2 regions of the Shewanella sp. ISTPL2 genome follow, and region 2 is predicted to be linked to the other one. Evidence: riboswitches for the same ligand, from Rfam matches in the RefSeq annotation. Region 2 holds a riboswitch; the other holds the start of a gene.
What was found. Region 2 has a riboswitch for lysine ahead of HUB64_RS19820 (Na+/H+ antiporter NhaC family protein). Riboswitches for the same ligand answer to the same signal wherever they lie in the genome.

Region 1 (12,527 bases), 2.8 Mb from region 2:
TGCTGCACGATGTATTCGCGAGTCGAGCGCAAGAATATGACCATTTTGGAAAACTTTGCCCATTCTGTGCGCGGGGAAAAAAGATATCTAAAATGGCTGTCAATCAAAGACTGATAGTCAAGCACAGTCGTAAAAATGTTCTCTAGTACTTGCTGCGATATCGCAGATAACAGATCGCATACATTACAGGCAGGTAAATCATATTCCTTATGTTTCTCCAGCAGCAGCTCTAAAGCGGTCAGTCCAGCCCGACTAAACTCGAGTTTGAACATTCCGGTTACGTCATCAAATATTGGGATATCATCTGGAGCTGTCTCAAAGAGCTCCTGATTTAACCTTTGAACAAGATCTTGCCCATGCGCACCAACTAGAAGTTGTAGTGTAGTGGCACACTAATTTTGGCCACCTAAATAGAGGTGATATTATTACCTCGTAGATGACTTTAGGTGAAAACATGAGATCGACAACCAGAAAAACATTTAGTGCTGAATTCAAACTTGAAGCAGCCCAATTAGTCCTCGATAAAAACCATAGCATCATCGAAGCTGCAAAGGCGATGAACGTAGGTAAGTCCACTATGGATAAATGGGTGAGACAGTTAAAACTAGAACGCCAGGGTGGCACACCAAAAGCATCTCCGATTACCCCTGAACAAATTGAAATCCGTGAGCTGAAGAAGCAAATAGCTCGTCTTGAGGAGCACAATCTTATCCTAAAAAAGGCTACCGCTCTCTTGATGTCAGACTCGATGAACAATTTACGCTAATCAGCGCACTCAAGCAGAGCCACTCTATTCTCACAATTTGTAATGCATTCAAAGTGCATCGAAGTAGCTATAAGTATTGGCTAAAAAGAAAAGAACATATTGATACAGACTTTACTATTTTATGCAGTGAAGTGAAGGCCGCACATCGTATTAGTCATGGCTCTGCCGGTGCGCGAACGATAGCGCAATTAGTGACTAACAAAGGGATTGGTCTCAGTCGTTATCGAGCCCGTAATCTAATGAAAAAACTTGGGTTATTAAGCTGTCAGCAGCCTAAGCATTCTTATAGGAAAGCGACACAAGAGCATGTTGCAATCCCCAATACGCTTAATCGACAGTTTGCAGTAACTCAACCAGATCAAGTGTGGTGTGGCGACGTGACGTATGTTTGGGTCGGTAATCGCTGGGCCTATCTAGCCGTTGTTTTAGACTTATTTTCCCGCAAACCTGTTGGATGGGCTTTGTCATTATCACCAGATAGTGCGCTGACCTGTAAAGCTTTGAAAATGGCATTTGAGTTAAGGGGTAAGCCTGAGAATGTGATATATCACAGCGATCAAGGTTCGCATTACACAAGCTTGAAATTCAGACAATTAATATGGCGTCTTCAGATTGAGCAAAGTATGAGTCGCCGCGGGAATTGTTGGGATAACGCACCAATGGAGCGTTTCTTTAGAAGTTTGAAATCTGAGTGGATACCTGCCAGTGGTTATGGGAATTTTACAGAAGCAGATAAAGAGATCACAAATTACATCACTGGATATTACAGTGAGACCAGACCCCATCAATATAATGGTGGGTTAACGCCAAATGAGTCAGAACGTTTATATTGGAATGACTCTAAAACCGTGGCCAATTTTACTTGACCACTACAATATAAGCTATTTTGTATTGAATCCCAGTCAGAAGATTGCTTAGCGAGCATAACCTTTAGCTGATAGAAGAAAGCGATTTCGCTCGAAACATCTGAAATTAACTCTTCGAAAGCAAGGTCTTCTGATTCATATTTACTACCAAGGTAAGAAAATATTAATTTATCATAACCCATTAATTTTATATGGTTTAGTTCAAAGTTTGAAGACATGCTTGGAGTGGTATCCTCGTTCTCACTTAAGAAAAAATCAGCGTGAAATGGAGAAGGGCCCACATAGTCAAGTTGTAGGACCTTTCCGGTTGAGTCGAACTCTCGCTTTAAGTATTCCCTAACTATTTGAATTGCGGTAGAAGGTGAAGAGTTTTCACCAGCTCCGATAAGCTCTATAACGGTAAAAGGTCCATACCAATCATGTTTAAACACTATTCTGAAGTGTTCAGTTTCGGTATGAATATAGTTTTGATCTTCATTAATTACTTCCGCTTGTATTCTTCGAGGTAGGTAAAGATTAAATGAGAGCTCAAAAAATGGAATATGTGGATGGCAAGGGTCACCATCATTCATATGAGTACTTTCTGAGATGCTGATCTTTTCGTCTTTTACATCTTTATCAAAGTCGAGTTCAACATCGCTAACATTAGAAAGTCTTTCTAAAGATGCTCTAACTTCGTCAATATACTCTTGGACTGTAATTTCTTCTTCTACACCGCCCTTAAAAGAAAAGTGTAGGCAGCCAATGCCAAATGCCTTCATACATAGTCCTGTTCGATTGGTGTTATAACGTCTTAGTATTTATACGCTGTGCTGTTTGCAAAGCATAAATCGTTTGTTGGACTTGGCAGCTACCACATCCATGTAAATTGTTATAAATGATGCTATAGGAATTTGCTTTTTTGCGGTAGCAGTTTTTATACAGTTTGGCAGGTAATTACTTGATATCGTTTTAGCTTTATCATTCTTTCTGGTTCACTTTTCTCTGCGAAGTTGCTGTGAGCCATTGGAGTAAATCGTTCGAAAGATGGTACAGGCACAAATCTCTGGGGATTAATAGCTCGCACAGTGGTTACAGAAGTTCACGTTCCCCCACGACTTTGATTCATCTCGTCCGACAGGCCGCATAAACTCCAAATGTGAAACCCATCGCTAAAACTTTACAGATCCCTGATTTCGCAATCACAACCCAAAATGTCGCATTACGCGACAACAAAAAAGCCACTGTGGTCAGTGGCTTTTATCCTAAAAATCAAAATCTAAGCGATTCGGCTTACTCTATATTTGGCTCTTCGCTGTAATCGATACCGTGGTAGCTCAGGCAAGTGTCGACTTCGTTGCTGCTGCCTAGGATGACGGCAACACGTTGGTGAATTTGAGTTGGTTGAATATCTAAAATGGTTTCATAACCCGTTGAGGCTTTGCCGCCAGCTTGTTCGACTAAGAAGGCCATTGGGTTGGCTTCGTACATCAAGCGCAGTTTGTACGGTTTTTTAGGATCTTTATTGTCGGTTGGGTAAGTGAAAATACCGCCACGGGATAGCACGCGGTGTACATCGCCGACCATGGCCGCGATCCAGCGCATGTTGAATGATTTCTCGCGTGGGCCAATTTTACCGAGCAGTAAATCGGCAATATAGGTCTGCATTGGCGCTTCCCAAAAACGCTGGTTCGACATATTAATGGCAAATTCGGCGGTGTCTGCGCTAATGCTCATGGCGGCGTTAGTCAGTAAAAACTCATTGGTTTCTGGGTGCAAAGTAAACAGTTGCACGCCTTGGCCTGTGGTTAATGCCAGCATGGTCGATGGACCATAAAGTACATAACCTGCGGCTAATTGCGCACGGCCAGATTGTAAAAAGCTGGTTTCAGTCAACTCGCCAGCAGAGGCGGGCAGGATAGAGAAAATCGTGCCGACTAACGAGTTGATATCAATATTAGATGAGCCATCAAGTGGATCGAAACACACCAGATATTGACCATTTTGGCTGACTTCAACCACATGATCTTCTTCTTCCGACGCTAAACCGCGCACTGTACCGTCAGCTTTTAATGCATCTTTGAGCATGTCGTTGGTGATGATATCCAGTTTTTTCTGGGTTTCACCTTGGACGTTTTCTTGCTCAGTCGCGCCTAACACGCCTGCAAGCGCACCGTGGCGAACGGCATGGCTAATGGCTTTTGAGGTGTCGGCTAAGGTTAAAATTAGGTGGGAGAGGGAGTCGTTCACTGCCTGTGAGGTCAGGTGCTGGGCCAGAGTCTGCATGTTATGTCCTTTAGAGGTTCAACAATGAGGTCAATTTCGTTATTTGCCGCGAATGATAACTCAGTTAGTCGACAATTTCAGCGATGTTGCTGATGCTTTTAGCGAATATTAGGGCTTTTTGGGATTATTTGGATTGGGCTTGGCGCAAGGGCCTAATTTGTATCGGCATATTGCATGCTCTTTCTATTTATAGGCGGCCTCTGGCACAATGTCGGCTTGTTTTTAATCGCTGACATCTTAGGCGATTATGCTCCCAAGGAATAATAATGATTAAAAATAGGTTAACTTGGTTCCCTGCGTGCTCACTTAAGGTGCGCGCCGTTCCCCTACTGATAGCGAGCCAAATGGCCATGATTTCGACAGCTATGTTTTCAATTACCCCAGCTTTTGCAATGGAAGGCGGCAAACTGCCACTGACGATTGAGCGAATGAATGCCTCGCCCGCATTAGCGGGCACCAGTCCTCGAGGTTTGAAATTGTCACCTGATGGTCAGCGTGTCACTTATCTTGCGGGCCGTAAAGACAATCAAAATTTTTATGATCTCTGGCAGATGGATGTAAAGACGGGAAAATCTAGCCTATTGCTCAATGCAGATAAGTTGGCAAGCAATGAATTATCCGATGAAGAAAAGGCCCGCCGCGAACGCCAACGTATTTATGGTGAAGGCATTATGGAGTACTTCTGGGCCGATGATAGCCAAGCGCTATTAATTCCGGCTGCTGGTAATCTGTATTACTTTTCATTAGTGGATAACAGTGTCAGCCAACTTCCCATTGGCGAAGGGTTTGCCACAGATGCGCGCCTATCGCCCAAGGGACGTTTTGTGTCTTTCGTGCGGGATCAAAATCTGTATGTGTTAGAGCTGGCGACCAAAAAACTCCAAGCTATGACGAGCGATGGCGGCGGGGCGATTAAAAATGCCATGGCCGAGTTTGTCGCTCAGGAGGAAATGGATCGCATGACAGGTTATTGGTGGGCGCCCGATGAATCGGCCATCGCCTTTACCCGTATTGATGAGTCCGGTGTCGAGCAAGTAACCCGTAACGAAATCTATGCTGATGGTATTAAACTTACTGAGCAGCGCTATCCCTATGCCGGCAAAAACAACGTCGATATCGCCCTCGGTGTGGTCACGCTAAAAGATAAGGCCATCAATTGGGTGAAGCTGCGCGAAGAGAACAGCAAAGACAAGAGCAAAGATATTTACCTGCCGCGGGTCGATTGGTTGCCCGATAGCAAACATTTGTCGTTCCAGTGGCAGAGCCGCGATCAACATCAGCTCGATTTACAGTTAGTGGCGTTAGATGCGCTTACTAAACCAAAAATCTTAGTGAAAGAACGCAGTAACGCTTGGGTGAACCTCAATAACGATCTGCACTTTTTAAAACAACAATCGGCTTTTATTTGGGCATCTGAGCGTGACGGCTTTAATCATCTGTATCTTTTTGACTTAAAAGGCAAACTTAAAACCCAATTGACTCAGGGCGAGTGGGCTGTCGATGCGTTGGAATACATAGATGAAACCGCTGGTTGGGTATATTTCACTGGCCGCAAAGATACGCCAATCGAGAAACAACTTTATCGCGTGCCTTTAGCGGGTGGCAAGGTTGAGCGGGTAAGCAAGCAAGCGGGCATGCACGATCCTGTGTTTGCCGACAATCAAAGTGTGTATCTGGATTATTTCAATAGCTTATCTCAGCCACCGCAGATCAGTTTACACGGTGACAAGGGCCAGCAACTGGCTTGGGTTGAGCAAAATGAAGTCAAGCAAGGCCATCCTTTATATGACTATGCGGGTCTGTGGCAAATCCCTGAATTTGGTGAACTAAAAGCCGAAGATGGCCAAGTGTTACAAACCCGTTTATTCAAACCTGTTCCCTTCGATGCGAGCAAGAAATACCCTGTCGTAGTGCGGGTTTACGGTGGGCCGCACGCACAGTTAGTGACCAACAGTTGGAGCGAGCAGGACTACTTTACCCAGTATCTGGTGCAACAAGGCTATGTGGTGTTCCAGTTGGATAACCGCGGCAGCGCCCACAGGGGCACAAAGTTTGAGCAAGTGATTTACCGTCATTTGGGTGAAGCTGAAGTCAAGGATCAAAAAGTGGGAGTGGACTATTTACGGAGTCTGCCATTTGTCGATGCCGATAATGTAGCGATTTACGGCCACAGCTACGGCGGTTACATGGCCTTGATGAGTTTATTTAAGGCGCCGGATTACTTTAAAGCCGCGATTTCGGGTGCACCTGTAACCGACTGGCGCTTATATGACACCCATTATACTGAGCGTTACTTAGCCCATCCTGAGGGGAATGAAAAAGGTTATGAAGCCAGCAGTGTGTTCCCTTATGTGAAAAACTATCAAGCGGGTTTGTTGATGTATCACGGCATGGCCGATGATAACGTCTTGTTTGAAAACAGCACTCGGGTTTATAAGGCGTTGCAGGATGAGGGCAAGCTGTTCCAGATGATCGATTATCCTGGATCTAAACATTCGATGCGTGGCGAGAAAGTGCGTAATCACTTATATCGCTCACTGGCAGATTTCCTCGATAGGCAGTTGAAAAACGCCAAATAGTAGGCATAAAAAAACCAGATCCTAGGATCTGGTTTTTTGTGAATTGATTCTTATCAAACCAATCCTGTTTCTAATGCGGGTGTTGCTTAGCGGGCGATTAGCCTTCTAAGTTACCGCAAAAACGATAGCCTTCACCGTGAATAGTCGCGATGATTTCTGGCGTATCTGGCAAGCTTTCGAAATGCTTACGGATACGACGGATAGTCACGTCTACAGTACGATCGTGTGGCTTAAGTTCACGGCCAGTCATTTTCATCAGTAGATCGGCACGAGTCAAAATTTTGCCTGGGTTTTCAACAAAGTGCAGCATAGCGCGGAACTCGCTACGTGGCAGTTTGTAAGATTCACCCTGTGGGCTCACTAATGAACGGCTGTTGATCTCTAAGCTCCAATCATTGAAGCGGTAGTATTCTACTGAGCTCTTTTCTTCGACTTCAGCGCCAGCGCTGTTGACACGAGTCAGAAGGTTACGAGCACGAATCGTTAATTCACGTGGGTTGAACGGCTTGGTAATATAATCGTCCGCGCCAATTTCAAGTCCAAGAATTTTGTCGACTTCGTTGTCACGACCTGTCAGGAAGATAAGACCGATGTTGTTGATTTCACGTAGTTCACGTGCCAACAATAGACCATTCTTACCTGGCAAGTTAATATCCATAACGACCAAGTTAATTTTGTTTTCCTGCATAGCCTTATGCATTTCTGCGCCATCATTGGCCTCAGTTACCACATACCCTTCTGCCTCGAAAATACTTCTCAGCGTGTTACGGGTAACGGCTTCATCTTCAACGATCAGAATGTGCGGATTTTGCATATTATTTACCTAAATTTTAATCAGTTTATACTAACCAATAAGAGCAACTTACTTCGGGCTCTTATATTCATAAAAGCGTTGATACTTCCTTGAACTGCTTTGTGCTCAAAAGGAAAATCTTTACGGTGACATCTATATCTGGATGTAGATTAAGTGCACGTTTAAGTGTAATACGAGAAAACGTAATCAGTACCAACTTCGATAAGCAATAGTTAGAATAAGTTCCTTAACTATTGTTTTTTTTAAATGTTTAAAAGACAAATCAAATGTAGAACAGATTTTAAACAGATGCCCGGTCAGTTCACGTTACTTAAAGCGATATATGTAACAAACTGTATTGAACGATAAGCATCTTGCTCAATCTATTTCAACTCACCAGTACGTACATTGTACTCGTTTTAGTCATTTGTTAACAAATGAAATGTTAACAAATTTTAGGTGAGCAGGGGTTTTTACCATGATATTTACTTTAGCTATTGATTAGTATAACTAATGTATTTCTTATTCCTGTGAGCCAGTTCACGCCTCTTTGGATTTTACAATCACTCTGCTACACTAGCTTGGGTTCATTTTTCGACTAGACTACCAATGGACAATACGACTCAAAATTTGTGGCAATGTTACCAAGCGCCGTTGTTTTTGCTGACTCAAGCATTATCCTGTGATTTTTCCTTTGCTGTTATTACCGCTCATAATCCCGCTTCAAAGCTTCTCTCTCCTAGCCAAAACCGTTTACTCGATCGCCAACTTCTCCGTGAAATTGAATTACTCGGTAGCCCTTATCGTGCTTTAGTGGGCGCAGCACCGGATTTATCCCACATGGAAAAAAGTTGGGCCGTGTTTATCGATAGAACGATGGCATTGCAATTGGGTAAGAAATTTAATCAATATGCGATTTATGTTGTCGAACAAGGGGATGTGAGCTTAGTGCCTTGCATCTTGGATGGACATGATGAAGTGTGTTTAGGCAAATTTAGAGATTATGTGCAGCTGGTATACGAGCTACCCGATTTGAACATTTAGTTGTTTTCAAAAGATTTTATTTAAATTGTTCATTTGTTATGAAATTAGCATTGACTTCATTAGGGGTTTATTGCTACTTTTTTCGTCCCTTTCCTAGGAAAGGAACAGAAGAGGAGCGTTAACTAGGTAGTCGGTCAGAGGAGCACAAACTCCAGCGATGACTGATGAGGGAGATTAACGCCGAGGCATAGATATGGTTGCTGCATGTTTATGTCGGTCGCTCAGGCTGAATCCTGACGATTGTCACCTGTAATTGGTGGAGAGCTTCTGGTGACGATTGCTGTTTCCCTTCTTTTGGGGTGCGTTATCATTGAGCACCAGGCTCTTCGAACGAAGTCAGTTCGGAGTGTGATCATGTTAGTTAATCAATATCTTATTCAATCTGCATTTATTTGTTGCCCTACGTGTTTTACGGAGGTGCGCTAATGTCTCTCGTTGTCGCAAAATTTGGTGGCACCTCAGTTGCCGACTATAACGCTATGAATCGCTGTGCAGACATAGTGTTAGCTAATCCTCATTGTCGTTTAGTCGTGGTCAGCGCTTCGAGCGGCGTGACTAATCTGTTAGTGGAATTGACCCAAGAATCGATCAACGACGATGGCCGATTACAGCGATTAAAACAAATTGCCCAAATTCAATATGCGATTTTAGATAAGCTCGGTCGTCCTAACGATGTGGCCGCCGCATTAGATAAATTATTGACTCGTATGTCAGTATTGAGTGAAGCGCTCGCATCACAACGCAGCAAAGCGACTATGGATGAGTTGTTGTCCCTCGGTGAGCAATGTTCTTCGGCGTTGTTTTCGGCGGTGATCCGCGAGAAAGGTGTTAACTCAAGTGCCTTCGATGTGCGCCGAGTGTTACGTACTGACAGCCACTTTGGCCGCGCCGAACCTCAGGTCGAGCAGATTGCGACTCTAGCTCGTGATTATCTACAGCCACTGTTAGCGGAACAAGTGATTGTCACGCAAGGCTTTATCGGTGCCGATGAAGCCGGTCAAACGACCACGTTAGGTCGCGGCGGTAGTGACTATTCTGCTGCACTGTTAGCTGAAGCGTTACGCGCCTCAGCGGTAGAGATTTGGACCGATGTCGCGGGAATTTATACAACGGATCCTCGTTTGGCGCCCAATGCCTTTCCGATTGCAGAGATCAGTTTCAATGAGGCTGCCGAGATGGCGACCTTTGGTGCCAAGGTATTGCATCCAGCGACTATTCTTCCTGCCGTTCGTCAGCAAATTCAAGTGTTTGTGGGTTCAAGTAAAGAGCCTGAAAAGGGCGGAACTTGGATCCGTCATCAAGTGGAAGATGCACCCGTATTCCGCGCTGTGGCTTTGCGCCGCGATCAAACCCTATTAAATCTTCACAGCTTGCAAATGTTGCATGCTCAGGGCTTTTTAGCGGAAACCTTTGCGACATTAGCGCGACATAAGATCAGTGTGGATTTGATTACCACATCAGAAGTGAATGTGTCTCTAACCCTCGATAAAACTGGTTCAGATTCGAGTGGTCAAGGTCTGTTGAGTGAGGCATTGCTGCAAGAATTATCACAGCATTGTCGTGTGCGAGTTGAAGATGGATTGGCCTTAGTGGCTATTATCGGTAATCGCATCGCGACAACGCCTGGTATTTGTCGCCGTGTATTTGAAGTGTTAGAACCACACAATGTGCGGATGATTTGCCAAGGCGCCAGCCCACATAATCTGTGTGTGTTAGTGGCAGAATCGGAAGCGGCACAAGTGGTGAAATCGCTGCATCAAAATCTGTTCGAAGGCGCTTAATATGCTGCCGACAACATCGTCTCTGCAAATTGGCGAGCTTGCCGCAGGGCAAGCGCTTACCTTGCCTATTTACCATTTTAAGCCGAGCGACGATAAGGCGACTGGCCCCAAAGTGTATATTCAGGCCAATGTCCACGGCGCTGAAGTTCAAGGTAATGCGGTGATTTATCAGTTGATGAAACAGCTCGAACTCTGTGACATCCGCGGCGAAATCACCTTAGTGCCATTGGCCAATCCCCTTGGGATCAACCAAAAAAGCGGTGAGTTTACCCTTGGCCGCTTTGATCCTATTACGGGCGCGAATTGGAATCGTGAGTATTTGAATCATGCTATCGATTTGCCGACTTGGTATGGCGAACATGCCAAGCTGAGTGATAGCGAGCTGATCCAGGCCTATCGCAGTACTTTGGTTGAAGCCTGTCAGCAAAAATTGCGTCATGAATGGGGCATTACTACTGGCCATTGGCTCGCGGTTAATCTGCAGATTATGGCCCATGGCGCGGATATAGTGCTCGATCTGCACACAGGTCCTAAGTCTTGTAAGCACTTGTATTGTCCTGAATATGACTTAGCTGCTGCGCAGTTTTTTTCGATCCCTTATACGCTCATTATCCCCAATGCCTTTGGTGGTGCCATGGATGAGGCTGCGTTTTGTCCTTGGTGGCAATTGAGTGATTTTGCTAAATCTCAAGGGCGCGATTTAGGGGTTGCAGTGTCAGCGTTAACCTTGGAATTGGCGAGCCAAGAGCGCGTCTGTCTTGAGGATGCACGGGTTGATGCACAAGGGATTTTGGCATATTTAAGCCACCGAGGCGTGATCGCTGAAACCGTTGCACCCGCTAAAATGCAGCGCTTTGGTTGTTATCTAAAAGACTATAAAAAATATCACGCGCCAAGTGCTGGTTTAGTGGAATACCTTGCACCTGTGGGCGAGCCATTAGCTGCGGGGCAGCCCTTAGTAAATTTACTGCGAATGGATTTATACGGTACGGCGGATGAGCTAAAAACGGTTAGTTTGCCGCAGGACTGCGTGCCGATTTTGCACTTTGCTTCGGCATCAGTGCACCAAGGAACAGAGCTTTATAAAGTCATGACTCATGCGTTTGAGTTGCCAACGACATAATCGCCCGCTTAGAGCATAAGCATTAGCCCATAACAATTAGTTTATGGTACTGAGAGAAAACAAAGCCAATCGATTAGGATTGGCGTTGTTTTAAGGTGGCTATAACCACTTGAATCGATAAAACAGCGCCATTTGCAGGGCGACGAGTGAGATTAATATTCCGCAGAAGGTGGCGAAGGCCCAAGTGTTGTCCGCGCCCGGTATCCCGCCAATATTGACCCCAAGTAAGCCTGTTAAAAAGCCTAGCGGTAAGAAGATTGCTGACACTAAGGATAAGAAGTATAAGCGTTTGTTGAGTTGCTCCGATTGCTGACTGAGTAATTCTTCTTGAGTCACATTAGCCCTATCGCGCAGGGCATCGAGATCTTCAATGGTGCGGATAAGTTTATCGTTTGTTTCCCTCAGCTTGAGTCGTTCGGTATCTTTAAATAGGCTGAATTGCTCGGAAATCATTTTCGAGAATGCTTCGCGCTGTGGGGCTAAATAGCGGCGAATGGCTACAGTTTGACGGCGCAGTTCGGCGATATCGGTACGTAAGTCTTTCACATTGCCTGAGACGACTAGTTCTTCTAAATCAGAGAGCTGTTCTTCTAATTTATCAATAAACTCGACTTTACGATTGGTCAGTCGTTCGCAGATTGCGACGATAAAGTCCCCCGTAGTTGTAGGCCCATTTCCCTCAAGGATCAGCTCGGCGACATCTTTGACCGACTGTAACTCGCGATCGCAGGTGGATATGATCCGCTGTTTATCGGCATAGATACGCACGGCCACCATGTCTTCGGGAGCTGAATTGGGGTTGAGGTTGACGCCGCGTAACGCGAGTAATATGCCTTCACCTGTTATCACTGCACGGGGACGAGTGTCTTGGGCGAGTAGGGCATCACTTTCGACCTTAGGCAGACCGCTATTGAGTATCCAGTGGCGTGCCTTTTTATTGCGATAGCGAAGGTGTAACCAGAGTAGGCCATCCTGAGGATCCCATTTTTCGATCTGTTCTAGGCTCAAGGTGGAACCCGCTTGGGCGCCGCTTAGCACTAAACTGTAGATAAACCCTTCGTGCATATCGCATTCCATTTAACTTTCAAAATCATCCAAACAAACTAACTGATTTTGTCATGAAAATGAAGTCAGTACTTATGCTTAACGACATGAGGTAAACGTTAATTGACATAAATTTGATGTGCTGAGTGATGCAAGCAACTTAGCCAAGGATAGGTTAAAATTAGCATTAGTAGGCTTAGATCAAAGAGACAATAAAATGGAATACGAATTTCGGCGTAACAGTTTAACTGGCACTTTTTTGGCTA
Region 2 (12,527 bases):
TTAGGTTAAATTCAACTAGCTGGGAGATAAATAGCATTTTTTGATGCTGGATAACGGATAACGGATAACGGATAACGGATAACGGATAACGGATAACGGATAACGGATAACGGATAACACAAGGAAGAGCGCTGCGCTGTTAGAGCGTGACTTCGTCACTGCTGGTATCAAGATTATCCTTACTGCTTACTTATCCCGTCTATCACCAATCACTTTGGCGGGGTTGCCTGCCACTATCGCCCAGTCGGGCACATCTTTCGTTACTATGCTGCCCATACCCACCACAGCGTGATCACCAATGGTCACACCATCGACTATGCCTGCCTGAGCGCCAATCCACACATCTTGGCCAATAACAATGCCTTTGGAGTTGGCAGCTTGTTGATATATGGGGGTATCTGGCGCCATGCCATGGTTAAAGGCGTAAAGGGTGACATTATTGGCGATGCGGGTTTGATTGCCTATCTGAATCCCGACCCTGCCGCCATCGAAGGAGCAACCATGATTAATCGCCACTTCGTCCCCTAACGTGATAGGCCCATGTAAGAAACAGTCGGCGGCGATCATGCAGCGATTACCCATGCGGATATTACGATTGGGTTCGGCAAATAACTGCGCCTCGGGGGCGATAAAGCATTGCTCGCCGATGTTGATGGTTTCGAGGGCACAAAGTTTTGCTTGAATATCGTCTTGCCAAGGTTTAGCCCAGATTAAATGTTTCTCTTTTAAAGAAAAATACAGCCACGGCATCCAAGAGAGCCGCTTTTTATGCTGGTTTTGATAATCAGGTTTTGATGTAGGCGTTGGCGCAGACATTTAGCCAGATTTCCCCGGTTTGAGTTCCAATACCAAGATGTATTCTTGGTCATTATCATCGACTGCCATTTGCCAAAACACATCTAAATCATAGAGGGCGACTTGATATAACTTAGGATCGTCCTTGGCTTTTTTGTAGGCGGGACGTGGATCTTGGCCGAGCACTCCGCGGATAAGTACGGCTAAATCTGTGTAGGTTTCCTGCTCGGCGTAACGCTCAATCTGTGCCTTGGCATTATCGGAATACACCACTGAAATCAGTTTTGGGGCGTCTTGAGCAATGCCGCCTACAGCATCGGTAATCGAATCTGAGAAAGGAATGTATGGCTTAATATCAATTATCGGTGTGCCATCGAGCAGATCCATACCGGAAATTTCGAGGCACACTTTGCCCTTGCGCTGCACTACGCCGTGCAATTTCACTACAGACTGACCTATACCATTGGGGCGAAAAGTGGAGCGAGTGGCGAACACGCCGAGTTTTTCATTGCCGCCTAAACGCGGCGGGCGCACTGTGGTTTTCCAACCTTGGGCAAGATTCTCATGGAAGCAAAACAGTAACCAGAGATGGGAATATTGCTCTATGCCACGTACCGCATCGATATGATTCACATGGGGCTCTAGTTCGACATAGCCGCGCGCTTCAACAAGTCCGGGTTGTCTTGGAATGCCAAATTTTTGTTTATAGGGTGTGCGGCATGTTGCCACTGCGATAATTTGGTTGGTAAATGTCATGCAAAAAATTACCTAAAGGGTAAGTATAACAACCGCCTAAGTTCATCATTCTAAGCTCATTATTAAGGCCCATCTTTGTGTGCTAATAATGCAGCGTTGGTCATGAAGCGTTAGCCATTAAGCGGTTGATAGGGGCAATCTTAGAACACTATAGGATCACGCCGCGAGCAGTATGCTTAATATGCGTGAGGCTTACTCTGTTGTAGCCGTTTTTACTGCTTGACCAACGCATAATGCACGGCTGATACAACCTTGGGCAGCTTCTTCAAATATGACACATTGCTTGATGATAATGCCGTTAGCCCCTTTATCTGCTGCATTGCGACGGGCTTCGGTTCTGGCGTCGGCAAGTGATGCGGGCGCACCGTTGGTATCGGCCTGACAGGACTCACCTTCGACCAATCCTTTTAATTCATAATGGCCTTTCGGTAAGGTATCGCCTTCATAAAGGATGACATCGGATGCCTTGAAATAGTCATTAATCGCCTCACTGTCCAAATTACTGTTAAAACTGTAGTCGCTTGCACAGGCACTGAGCAGGAGCACTAATGCACTTGAGAGGATAATTTTCATGGTTTGACCTGAGGTTGAGGAGAAAACTGCGCAGCCTTGGTAGGCTGCGCTGATGCGATATTATTATCTGAGTAAATTCTACCGCTTAAGGTACTTTTGATAAAGCTGCTGATGGCGATTATTCAGATCTATCTGCCGCCCTTCAATCCAGATAGCCTCAATTTTATTGGTCATAGGGTCGAGAATGTCCCCTTCGGACAGCACGACACTGCCTTGGTATCCCACCGCTATCGCCCCTAAATCCTCCACACCTAACAGTTTTGCGGCATCTAAGGTGATGGACTTAAGTGCTTGTTCAGGCGTTAAACCATAAGCGGCGCTGTAACCTGCGGCGTAGGGGAGGTTACGGCTATTCCAGTCCGATGAGAACCCAAGGGCGAAGGGAATACCTGCATTGGCGAGTAAAGATGGGATCTTAAAGGGTAAATCGACTGGCTCATCTTTACGTTTAGGGAGACTCAAGGTATGAGGGTAAATGACCCCAGCTTTAACTTCCCTTAGGCTTGAGTCCAAACGCCATGCATCGTATCCGCCGACAATTACCAGTTTGAATTGGTATTTTTTCGTCAAGGCGATCACTTGCTCAATTTGGCCAACACTTTCGGCATGGGCAAACAGTGTCGCTTTGCCTTGGTATAGCGGCAACATGGCCTGCCAGCGCAGGTTGTTGGTCGCGGACTGGGGATCTTCATTCTGGTTTTTGTCTTTGCCGTTGGCCTTATCACTTAAGAAATAGCGATAGCCATCTTCAAAGGCGATATTGAGCTTGTCGATCGCCTGCTGATTTTTCTCGATGGCCTTGGCTTTCTCTTTTTCATCTTCTGGCATGCGTTTGATTTGCGGCCAATAGACATGGAACTGTCCAGCACTTGGTGTCATTGCATCTTCAATCGTCCATGCATCGAGATCCACCAGTACCGATTGTCCTGCTAACCCATCACCGCTCGGAACGATTTGTGCGTGGGTAATGCCGTTGTAACGTATGGTCGGGATGAGCTCCGAATCCGGATTATAGGCTGTGGCCGCGCTGATCTGTGGGTTGATGTAGCCCACCTCGGCGTTATCGACCGTTGGGCGGCTCATTTCAATTTCGACTAAGCCTAAGCTGGTGTCTAGGGCGATTAAGCCCGGATACAAGTGTTTACCGCTGGCATCGATGATTTGAGTGTCACTGGTTTCTGCAGTTGCATTGTTGATTTGGCTGGTCAGTTGAGGTCCAACGGCCGTGATCTTGCCATTTTCAATTAAGACGTCTGTGTTGCTGAGCACGCCTTGAGTGACTGTGTGCACAGTGGCGTTTTTAATCAGTACGCTGCGGCTTTGTTTAGGCGTAGGTACGATATCATTGGCCATTGCTGGGGCCTGCGTGATGCAAATTGCGCCGAGTAGCGCCACAAACAAAACGGTTTTAGATAAATGTTGCATTATTTGGCTCCCTCATGAGCGTGGCCCCATGCCTGATAGTGGGTGTCGCAGTGCCACTGTGGCTCGTTGAGTGGCGTGATTTTTTCACCCGCTTTAGTTTGGTCATCACTGCTGAGAATTTTTTGGATAAGTGCGGCGCGCTCGTCCACCACAGCTTGCTGGGCAACTTGGTCTTGGTCGCGGTCAAAATAGCGTTTTCCTTCAACCCATGCCTGCGTCACTTTGGCGTAAATCGACAGCGGCTCTGCGTTCCAGAGTACGATATCGGCCATTTTTCCTGGAGTAAGTGAACCCACAAATTCATCGACTCTTAATTGCTTGGCCGGATTAATAGTGACCATGTTCCAAGCATCTTCCTTCGACATATTGCAATACATCATAGACTTAGCCGCTTCTTGGTTGAGTCTGCGCTGCATTTCATAATCGTCTGAGTTAATGCTGGTGATCACCCCCTTGTTTTGCATCAGACACGCGTTTTGCGGAATCGCATCATACACCTCAAACTTATAGGCCCACCAATCGGCAAAGGTCGATGCGCCAGCACCATGGGCAGCCAGTTCACTCGCCACTTTGTAACCTTCGAGCACATGGGTAAAGGTTTGTACTTTAAAGTGATAGGCCTCGGCTAAGCGGATAAACATCAGGATTTCTGACTGCACATAGGAATGAATATGTACGTCGCGTTGCTGGTTTAATACTTCGGCCACTGCTTGCAGACGGTAACTTGGGCGCGGAGCGACAGTTTTCTTTTTATCGCTGGAGCGCAGATTATCATAGGTTTTTAACGCCTTTTCATAGGCGATAGCAGCGTCGAAGGTTTCTTCAAATAACGCTTTTACTCCCATGCGAGTCTGGGGGAAGCGCTGAACAAATTTCTCGCCCCAATTACTCTGTTTGACGTTTTCACCTAAAGCAAATTTGATACTGGCGGGCGCGTTAACAAATTTGAGTTGTTCAGCTGGCTCCCCCCATTTCATTTTGATCAGTTGTGATTGGCCACCGATAGGGTTGGCGCTACCGTGGAGTAATTGCGCGCTGGTGACGCCGCCCGCTAAGGCACGATAGATTGAAATATCGTCGGGATTAATAATATCGCCAATGCGTACTTCAGAGGTTACTGCGTCTGTTCCTTCGTTAGTACCGCCATTAATGGCGATATGCGAGTGTTCATCGACTATGCCGGCGGTGAGGTGTTTACCCGTTGCATCGAGGACTTGATAACCTGATGGCGTACTTAATTGTTGGCCAATTTTTTCGATGCGGCCATTGGCCATCAAGAGATCAGCATGTTCGAGAATGCCTTGTTTATCCGATGTCCACAGGGTGGCATTTTTGATGTGTAGCTTCTCAACATTAGGGGCTTTGCTCAGTCCGTAAGCGACGTTAGGGAAGGTGAGGTGACTCAGTAGGCTCGTGCTGGCTTCATTCTTGGGAGCTTGATTGCTTGCTTGGTCTGCTTTTTTGAGCTTTGCAGTTTGAGTCATTGCGACACCGGCAACATTTGTAGTGCGACTTTTTGCATCGACCATACGACCTTGAATGCCGTCATCGGCCATCCACAGCGTAAAGCGGCTAAGGCCATTAATGCCTGCGGCGCTCAAATCGGCAGTAAAGCTCAATTTCCCGTTATCATTTAACTTAAGTTGAGTGAGTGAGATACTTTGTTCGCCACTGCTTAAATTGCCTTGGATGTTGGGTTTATCACTTTTACTTTCATCATGTAGCGATAAATCTAGCGTGAGGTTATTGAGGCTTAATTGGTAATCTCCCAGTAATCGTGCTTGGGGAAGTGAGCGCAGACTTTGCTCCTGACCTTGTAACCAAACACTGTAGATCTGGCCATCTTTAAAGATATTGCCTTTAGTGATAACAAAGTCAGCCATATAACCGGGCGCGAGTTTACCGGTAAAGTCGGCGGTGCCTGTCATCTCTGCGGCTTGGGTGGTGAGTGCCACGAGAGCGTTTTCTTCACTTAAACCTTGGGCGATGGCTTGGCGTAGGCGCGGCCAGAAGGCATCGGTCTTAATCCCAAACTGCGTTAACGCAAAGGGGATACCCGCGTTAGCTACCGCTGCAGGGTTGGTTGGTGCACGTTCCCACTGTCTTAAATCCGCCAGTGATACTTCACGATCAGCGTCATCTGTCCCGACATCGGGTGCCTGCGGATAGTTTAAAGGCAAGATCAACGGATAGTTCAGCGCCTTTAACTCATTGATGCGTGAGTATTCTTGACCATTACCAAGTAGGTTGGCTGGCAGTTTATGTTCTTTGAGTAAATGGGCTGCACGTAATTGGTCGTTGAGATTTTTGGTTTCAAAGATAATTTGCTTATCGGCTAAATTATCTAAACGCTCAAAGGCGATATTAAATTCGACTTGATTGTTTATTGCGCCATTGGCAGGTTTGTTTTTATTTTGGTTATACCAATTTGCATCGGCAAAGGTTTGCCTAATAAGTGCAATGCTGCCCATTAATGATGAGGGATAATCTTGTTCAGACGAACCTTTATCAAATGCCATAAAAGGTTGACTGCGGGCGCGATAAATCACTTCATTAGCCGTTTTGTCCGCTAATGACAGACTGACAGCCGTCCCACGGAAGATACCGTCGAGTTTGCTACTTTGCACACTGGTGAAACCATTATTAATCCACTCTTTTGCGCGTTCTTTATTGGGGTAAACGTAATTAAACCATTCTTTTTCAGAATGAATTGCACCATTTTCCGCATTACCACCGATACGTTTTATATCATAGACGGGGCGAGTGAGCTTTAGTTTGGGATATTCGAACTCAATCCCATAATCGGTAAAAGGATCGATAAATCCGGGATAAATTGTATAACCACTCAAATCGATTCTAAATGCGCCAGCTGGAATGTCGTTGTGCTCAATAATGGCTTTAATTCGATTATTTTCAATTAATAAAGTGGCATCGCTTAAACGCTTTCCCGGGGCAATAATTAATTCAGCATGGGTAAATGCAGTGAGTTTACTGGATGTTGTTCCAGTATTGAGTTGGGCAAATGTTGTTTGTGATACTAAGCTAGCGATTATGCTGCAGCTTATCATTATCTTATTGTTTATCTGCATTATTTTATTCAATCGAGTGAGGGTGAACAAAGAGTAACTGAAAGCAGATGTAAATACTAAGGCTGAATTGTAACGTAATTTGAGTGGGAGTGAGGTGCGGAATTAACGGCTGTCGTTTAAGTTTGAAACGGTTGATGGATATAAAAAAGCTCGCAACTAATGCGAGCTTTTATGCAAACTTGTGTTGGCAATTAGCGCCATCACACTTGGTTGGATTAGATTAAGAAATCTTCCATAGAACGACCTTTGTTGATCTCGTTCTTAAATACGGTAGGCATACGGCCTTGGCCAGTCCATTGAACCATTTCACCGTCAACTTCAATTTGGTATTTGGCTGGACGAGGAGCGCGTTTCTTCGCAGCAGCTTTAACAGCTACGCCACCTAAGTCATCAATTGATAAACCAACGGCTTCCATTTGTTGACGGATTTCTTCAATCTTAGCATTACGAGCTGCCATGGCTTGTTCTTCTTCCTCAGCCATAGACTCGCGTTCTACTAAAATTTTATCTAATTTGTCGGCTAAATCACGTAACTCTTCAACGCTAAGTTCTTTTACTGCAGCTTTAAAACGACGGCCGTGAGTTAATATCTCTAAAAATTCGCTCATATCTATTTTCGTCCCACTCTATTTTTAATACAGGATAATGGTGAACAACACCTAAATGATAGAAACTAATATAGCTCGAATCAAATAAAATTATGCGTTTTAAGGAAATTAAATATTATTTATTTTTTGAACTTTTCTTATTCCCTCAAATAAGTGTCCAAAAAAGTGGCCGTTGCAGCGGATTAAAAAATACAAACAGGCGTTTGACTTTGGTTGACGTTAACGTTAACAGGACGTAAAGTTGCTCTATCCTGCATTGGTATTAACCAATGTTTTGTCCATGTACATGAAAGTGTAGGAAGGAAACCCTATGAAAGTATTGGTGCCCGTTAAGCGCGTTGTTGATGCCAATGTGAAGGTCAGGGTCAAAGCTGACAATACAAGTGTTGACACTGCAAACCTAAAAATGGCGTTGAACCCTTTTTGTGAAATCGCAGTAGAAGAAGCGGTTCGTTTAAAAGAAGCGGGTAGCGCTACTGAAGTGGTTGTTGTCAGTATTGGTAATAAAGCCGTGCAAGAACAACTGCGTACCGCGCTTGCATTAGGCGCAGATCGTGCAATTCATATCGATACTGAAGAAGAGCTCGTGCCAGTGTCTATCGCCAAATTGCTCAAAGCGGTACAAGACAAAGAACAAGCAGAGCTGGTGATTTTTGGTAAGCAATCCATCGATGGTGATAATAACCAAACTGGCCAAATGTTTGCCGCGTTAATGGATATGCCACAGGCGACCTTTGCTTCAGAAATCAAATTAGAAGCGAATACATTACAAGTCACCCGTGAAATTGACGGCGGCATGCAAACTCTTAAACTGCCTTTACCTGCTGTTGTGACCGCCGATTTACGTTTGAACGAACCCCGTTACGCTTCATTGCCTAACATAATGAAAGCCAAGCGTAAGCCATTAGAAGTATTTACTGTGGCAGACTTAGGCGTGACGTTAAAGAGTCACCAAACGATTGTGAAGGTCACTCCGCCAGCTGAACGTAAAGCGGGCATCATGGTAGCGTCGGTAGCTGAGCTAGTTGAAAAGTTAAAAAATGAAGCGAAGGTGATCTAAATGGCCATTTTAGTATTAGCTGAACATGATAATGCAGCACTGAAACTCGATACGGCAAAAATTGTTACCGCTGCCCGTGCCATAGGCGATGAAGTACATGTCTTAGTTGCGGGTCACCAATGTGGCGCGGTTGTCCAAGCGGCACAGGCACTACAAGGCGTTAGCCAAGTACTCGTTGCCGATGCCAGCGTGTATGAAGCGCATTTAGCGGAAAATTTTGCCAAATTGCTGGTGGACTTAGCGCCAAACTATGGTCACATTCTGGCCTCGGCTTCAAGTTTAGGTAAGGACACGCTTCCGCGCGTGGCGGCTTTATTAGATGTAGCGCAAATCTCAGAAGTTATTACCGTCGTCAATGCGGACACCTTTGTGCGCCCTGTGTATGCGGGTAATGCCTTAGCGACAGTGCAAAGCCATGATGCCATTAAAGTGATGACAGTGCGCGCCAGTGCGTTTGACGCTGCGCCAGAAGGTAACAGTGCGGCTGTGACGACACTTGATAAAGTGTTTGAAGCGAGAACTCAGTTTGTTTCTCAATCGCTGACAGTTTCTGCCCGTCCAGAGTTAGGCAATGCTGGCATTATCGTTTCTGGCGGCCGTGGTATGGGCAGTGGTGAAAACTTCGGCATGTTAGAACAACTTGCTGACAAGCTTGGTGCTGCGGTTGGCGCATCACGCGCTGCAGTTGACGCAGGTTTTGTGCCTAACGATTTACAAGTGGGTCAAACCGGTAAAATCGTTGCGCCAAACTTGTATATTGCCGTCGGTATTTCTGGCGCGATTCAACATTTAGCCGGCATGAAAGACGCTAAAGTCATCGTTGCAATCAACAAAGATCCTGAAGCGCCGATTTTTCAAGTAGCCGATTATGGACTCGTTGCAGATCTGTTTGAGGCGGTTCCTGAGCTGATTACAAGTCTCAGTTGATTTTATCTGTGATCTAGGTCACATTAAGTGGCTTTGCGGTAGCATCTGCTAAGCCGCTTATGTTTTTATGTGCCTCACGCCCGTGCAAGGGCGTTCTTAGAAGTAGAGGCGCGCCAAATATTAGTAGTGATCAGTAGGGTGATTCCGTTGATCGATTGCGAAAGGATTTGGTGCCGAAGTGGTTCGATTTATCACGATCAACTGCTGGGGTTGTACCTAATAGGTGCAGCACTGCCATAGTATTTTCCGATATGGATATTGGGAATAGTTACTATGGAGCGCTACTGATAGGACAGGTGACCTTGGGTATCTATTGCCTTTTCCCACCAGTTCAGTCGCCCTCCATTCGTATTTAACGAAGATAATAATCAATGACTGTTATGAATTATGCCGATTCGGCACTTTCCTTGTTGCCGCCTGCGGTGGCTATCGTGTTGGCGATCTTGACTCGCCGTGTACTGCTTTCTTTGGGGTTAGGTATTTTAATTGGTGCTTTATTGCTCAATCAATTTTCACCTTTAGCAACGGGTGAGTTTGTATTCAATGGCGTTAAAGGGCTTTTTTGGACTGATAAAGGTCTAAATTCGTGGAACTTATATATTCTCGGTTTCTTAATTGTACTGGGAATGATCACAGCGTTAATTACCGTAAGTGGCAGCGCGCGGGCTTTTGCCGATTGGGCTCGTTTACATATACGTAATAAACGTGACGCTAAACTATTGACCATGTTTTTAGGTTGCGTAGTTTTTATTGATGATTATTTCAATAGTTTAGTTGTTGGTTCGGTCGCTCGACCTGTTACCGATCGTTATTATGTTTCCCGCGCTAAGTTAGCTTATTTATTAGATTCTACTGCGGCGCCTGTGTGCGTTATATCTCCAGTTTCGAGCTGGGGCGCTTATATTATCGCACTCATTGGCGGGATATTAACTGCCCATGGTTTTGCTGATACGGGTCATTTGAGTATTTTTATTCAAATGATCCCGATGAACTTTTACGCAATCTTCTCCTTGTTATTATTACTTTTTGTTGTCTTTATGGGACTAGATGTTGGGCCAATGCGTGAGCATGAGCTCAATGCCCAACGTGGTAATTTATACGATGAGTCTAAAGGATTACCGCCTGGGGCGAACGCGGATTTACCTGAAGCCGAAACCGGTAAGATTTTAGGTCTGTTCCTGCCGATTACCGTGTTGGTATTTGCAACCCTCTATTTCATGATTAACAGTGGCGCTCAAGTACTCGCGGCGGAAGGGATTGAATTTAATATTATTTCTGCTTTTGAGAAAACCGATGTCAGTTCATCACTTTTCTTTGGTGCATTAATTGGTCTAGCGGTTTCGCTGATATTGAATTTAGTGCAAGGCGTTGAGAAATTGATGATAGTCAAAGGTATAGTGCAGGGCGCTCGCTCTATGCTGCCGGCGATTTACATCCTGTTATTTGCTTGGACAATCGCAGGTGTGATTGGTCAACTCGAAACCGGTAAGTTTATGGCGAGTTTAGCAACAGGAAATATTCCGTTCGCGTTTTTACCCGCCTTAATGTTTGTGCTAGCAGGTATTACCGCGTTCTCAACTGGTACTAGCTGGGGTACGTTCGGGATCATGTTGCCGATTGCTGCTGATATGGCGATGGGAAGTCACACTGGCATGATGTTGCCTATGCTTGCCTCTGTGCTGGCGGGGGCTGTATTTGGCGATCATTGCTCGCCGATTTCCGACACGACTATCTTGTCGTCTACGGGCGCCAGTTGCCACCACATCGACCATGTGGTGACTCAGCTACCTTATGCACTCATTGCGGCGTTTATTAGCTTAGTGGGTTATGTGGCACTTGGATTTACCGAGTCGGTTGTCGCGGGTTTAGTGGCTTGTAGTGTGGCATTTGTGATCAGTATTATCGTACTTAAAATCAAATCTAAAGGCGCAATTAGCTAGACGTTAATTGAAACCTTTCACTGCAAACGTTCACGACAAATAAGTCAAAAAAAATCAGCCAGCATTATGCTGGCTGATTTTTTTGGTTAAGGCTGAGTTTGTCTTTATCTCTAGCCTATCGCATTAAGGCTATCAACTCTTAGCTTAGCGTGCTTGATCTAGACCGCGGCGTTTAAGTAAGCCTTCTGTGGTTGGTTCTTGTCCGCGGAAGTTTTTGTAGGCGTCCATTGGCGCTATGCTATTACCCACTTCACGGATCGTTTTGCGGTACTTCATGCCGATTTCACGATTGAGCCCACCTTGGGTTTGTACATAGGCAAACGCATCCGCCGCTAAAATCTCACTCCACATATAAGCGTAATAACTTGCCGAGTAACCGCCGGGGAAGGCGTGGGCAAAATAGGTCGACTTATAACGCGGAGGTACAGCACTGATGTTTAAGCCGTGCTTTTTCAGGGCATTGGCTTCAAAGGTTGGTACATCTTGCAGCGGGGTATCTGGGCTTAATGAATGCCATTCCATGTCTACTAATGCAGCGGCCATGTATTCCAGAGTGTCAAAGCCTTGGTTGAAGCTGCCTGATTTCAGCAGTTTTTGCAGCAGTTCATCGGGAATGGGTTTGCCTGTTTCATAGTGTTTCGCGTAGTTCGCTAACACTTTTGGATGGGCGGCCCAATCTTCTTCAAACGTCGATGGAAATTCGACAAAGTCGCGTGAAACCGAGGTGCCCGCCAGACTTGGATAAGTCACTTTAGAGAACATGCCGTGGGTGCCGTGACCCATTTCATGGAACATAGTGGTGACTTCGTTATAGCTGACGAATGTGGGTTGACCTTCGGGCGCTTTCTTTATGTTCATCACGTTGACGACCACAGGTTTAGTGCCTTCGAGGAAGGATTGACCGACGAACGAACTCATCCAAGCGCCACCACGTTTACCTTCACGGGCAAAATAGTCGGCGTAGAAAATGGCCATGCTTGAGCCATCGGCATCAAACATTTCGTAGGCTTTCACATCGGGATGGTAAACCGGTAAATCTGGGCGTGGTTTTAAGGTGACGCCATAGAGTTCTTTGAGTGTGTAGAATACGCCGTCTTCGAGAACGCGGTTAAATTCGAAGTATGGGCGAATGCTATTGGCATCGAGAGCGTATTTTTCTTGGCGGACTTTTTCTGCGTAAAACTCCCAGTCCCACGGTGCCAGTTCAAATTTCCCACCGGTTTTAGTGATCATGGCTTGAATGTCGGCCGCTTCTTTCTCTGTGTTAGCAACTACCGCAGGCACCATTGAACCAAACATGCTGTAAACCGCTTCGGGTGTTTTGGCCATTTGCGGTGCTAATCGATAACTTGCC

Region 1: linked by a shared signal. The riboswitch ahead of lysC (lysine-sensitive aspartokinase 3) and the one ahead of HUB64_RS19820 (Na+/H+ antiporter NhaC family protein) in region 2 are both predicted to bind lysine.

What each region holds. Positions count from the first base shown of each region.
Region 1 is NZ_JAAPAV010000001.1:1,645,980-1,658,506, forward strand. Features, by position in the region: gene HUB64_RS07390 (hypothetical protein) at 1-272, opposite strand, end outside; one part of gene HUB64_RS07395 (IS3-like element ISSba5 family transposase) at 455-713, shown strand; one part of gene HUB64_RS07395 (IS3-like element ISSba5 family transposase) at 713-1,632, shown strand; gene HUB64_RS07400 (hypothetical protein) at 1,551-2,393, opposite strand; gene HUB64_RS07405 (class 1 fructose-bisphosphatase) at 2,905-3,897, opposite strand; gene HUB64_RS07410 (S9 family peptidase) at 4,164-6,476, shown strand; gene arcA (two-component system response regulator ArcA) at 6,574-7,290, opposite strand; gene HUB64_RS07420 (DUF3293 domain-containing protein) at 7,879-8,313, shown strand; lysine riboswitch at 8,414-8,588, shown strand; gene lysC (lysine-sensitive aspartokinase 3) at 8,739-10,094, shown strand; gene HUB64_RS07430 (succinylglutamate desuccinylase/aspartoacylase family protein) at 10,096-11,217, shown strand; gene HUB64_RS07435 (zinc transporter ZntB) at 11,317-12,282, opposite strand; gene HUB64_RS07440 (YacL family protein) at 12,479-12,527, shown strand, end outside.
Region 2 is NZ_JAAPAV010000001.1:4,451,416-4,463,942, forward strand. Features, by position in the region: gene HUB64_RS19780 (DapH/DapD/GlmU-related protein) at 187-816, opposite strand; gene tsaA (tRNA (N6-threonylcarbamoyladenosine(37)-N6)-methyltransferase TrmO) at 817-1,551, opposite strand; gene rcsF (Rcs stress response system protein RcsF) at 1,744-2,124, opposite strand; gene HUB64_RS19795 (amidohydrolase family protein) at 2,203-3,549, opposite strand; gene HUB64_RS19800 (amidohydrolase family protein) at 3,549-6,638, opposite strand; gene HUB64_RS19805 (H-NS family nucleoid-associated regulatory protein) at 6,854-7,246, opposite strand; gene HUB64_RS19810 (electron transfer flavoprotein subunit beta/FixA family protein) at 7,557-8,306, shown strand; gene HUB64_RS19815 (electron transfer flavoprotein subunit alpha/FixB family protein) at 8,307-9,233, shown strand; lysine riboswitch at 9,329-9,525, shown strand; gene HUB64_RS19820 (Na+/H+ antiporter NhaC family protein) at 9,605-11,173, shown strand; gene HUB64_RS19825 (M3 family metallopeptidase) at 11,318-12,527, opposite strand, start outside.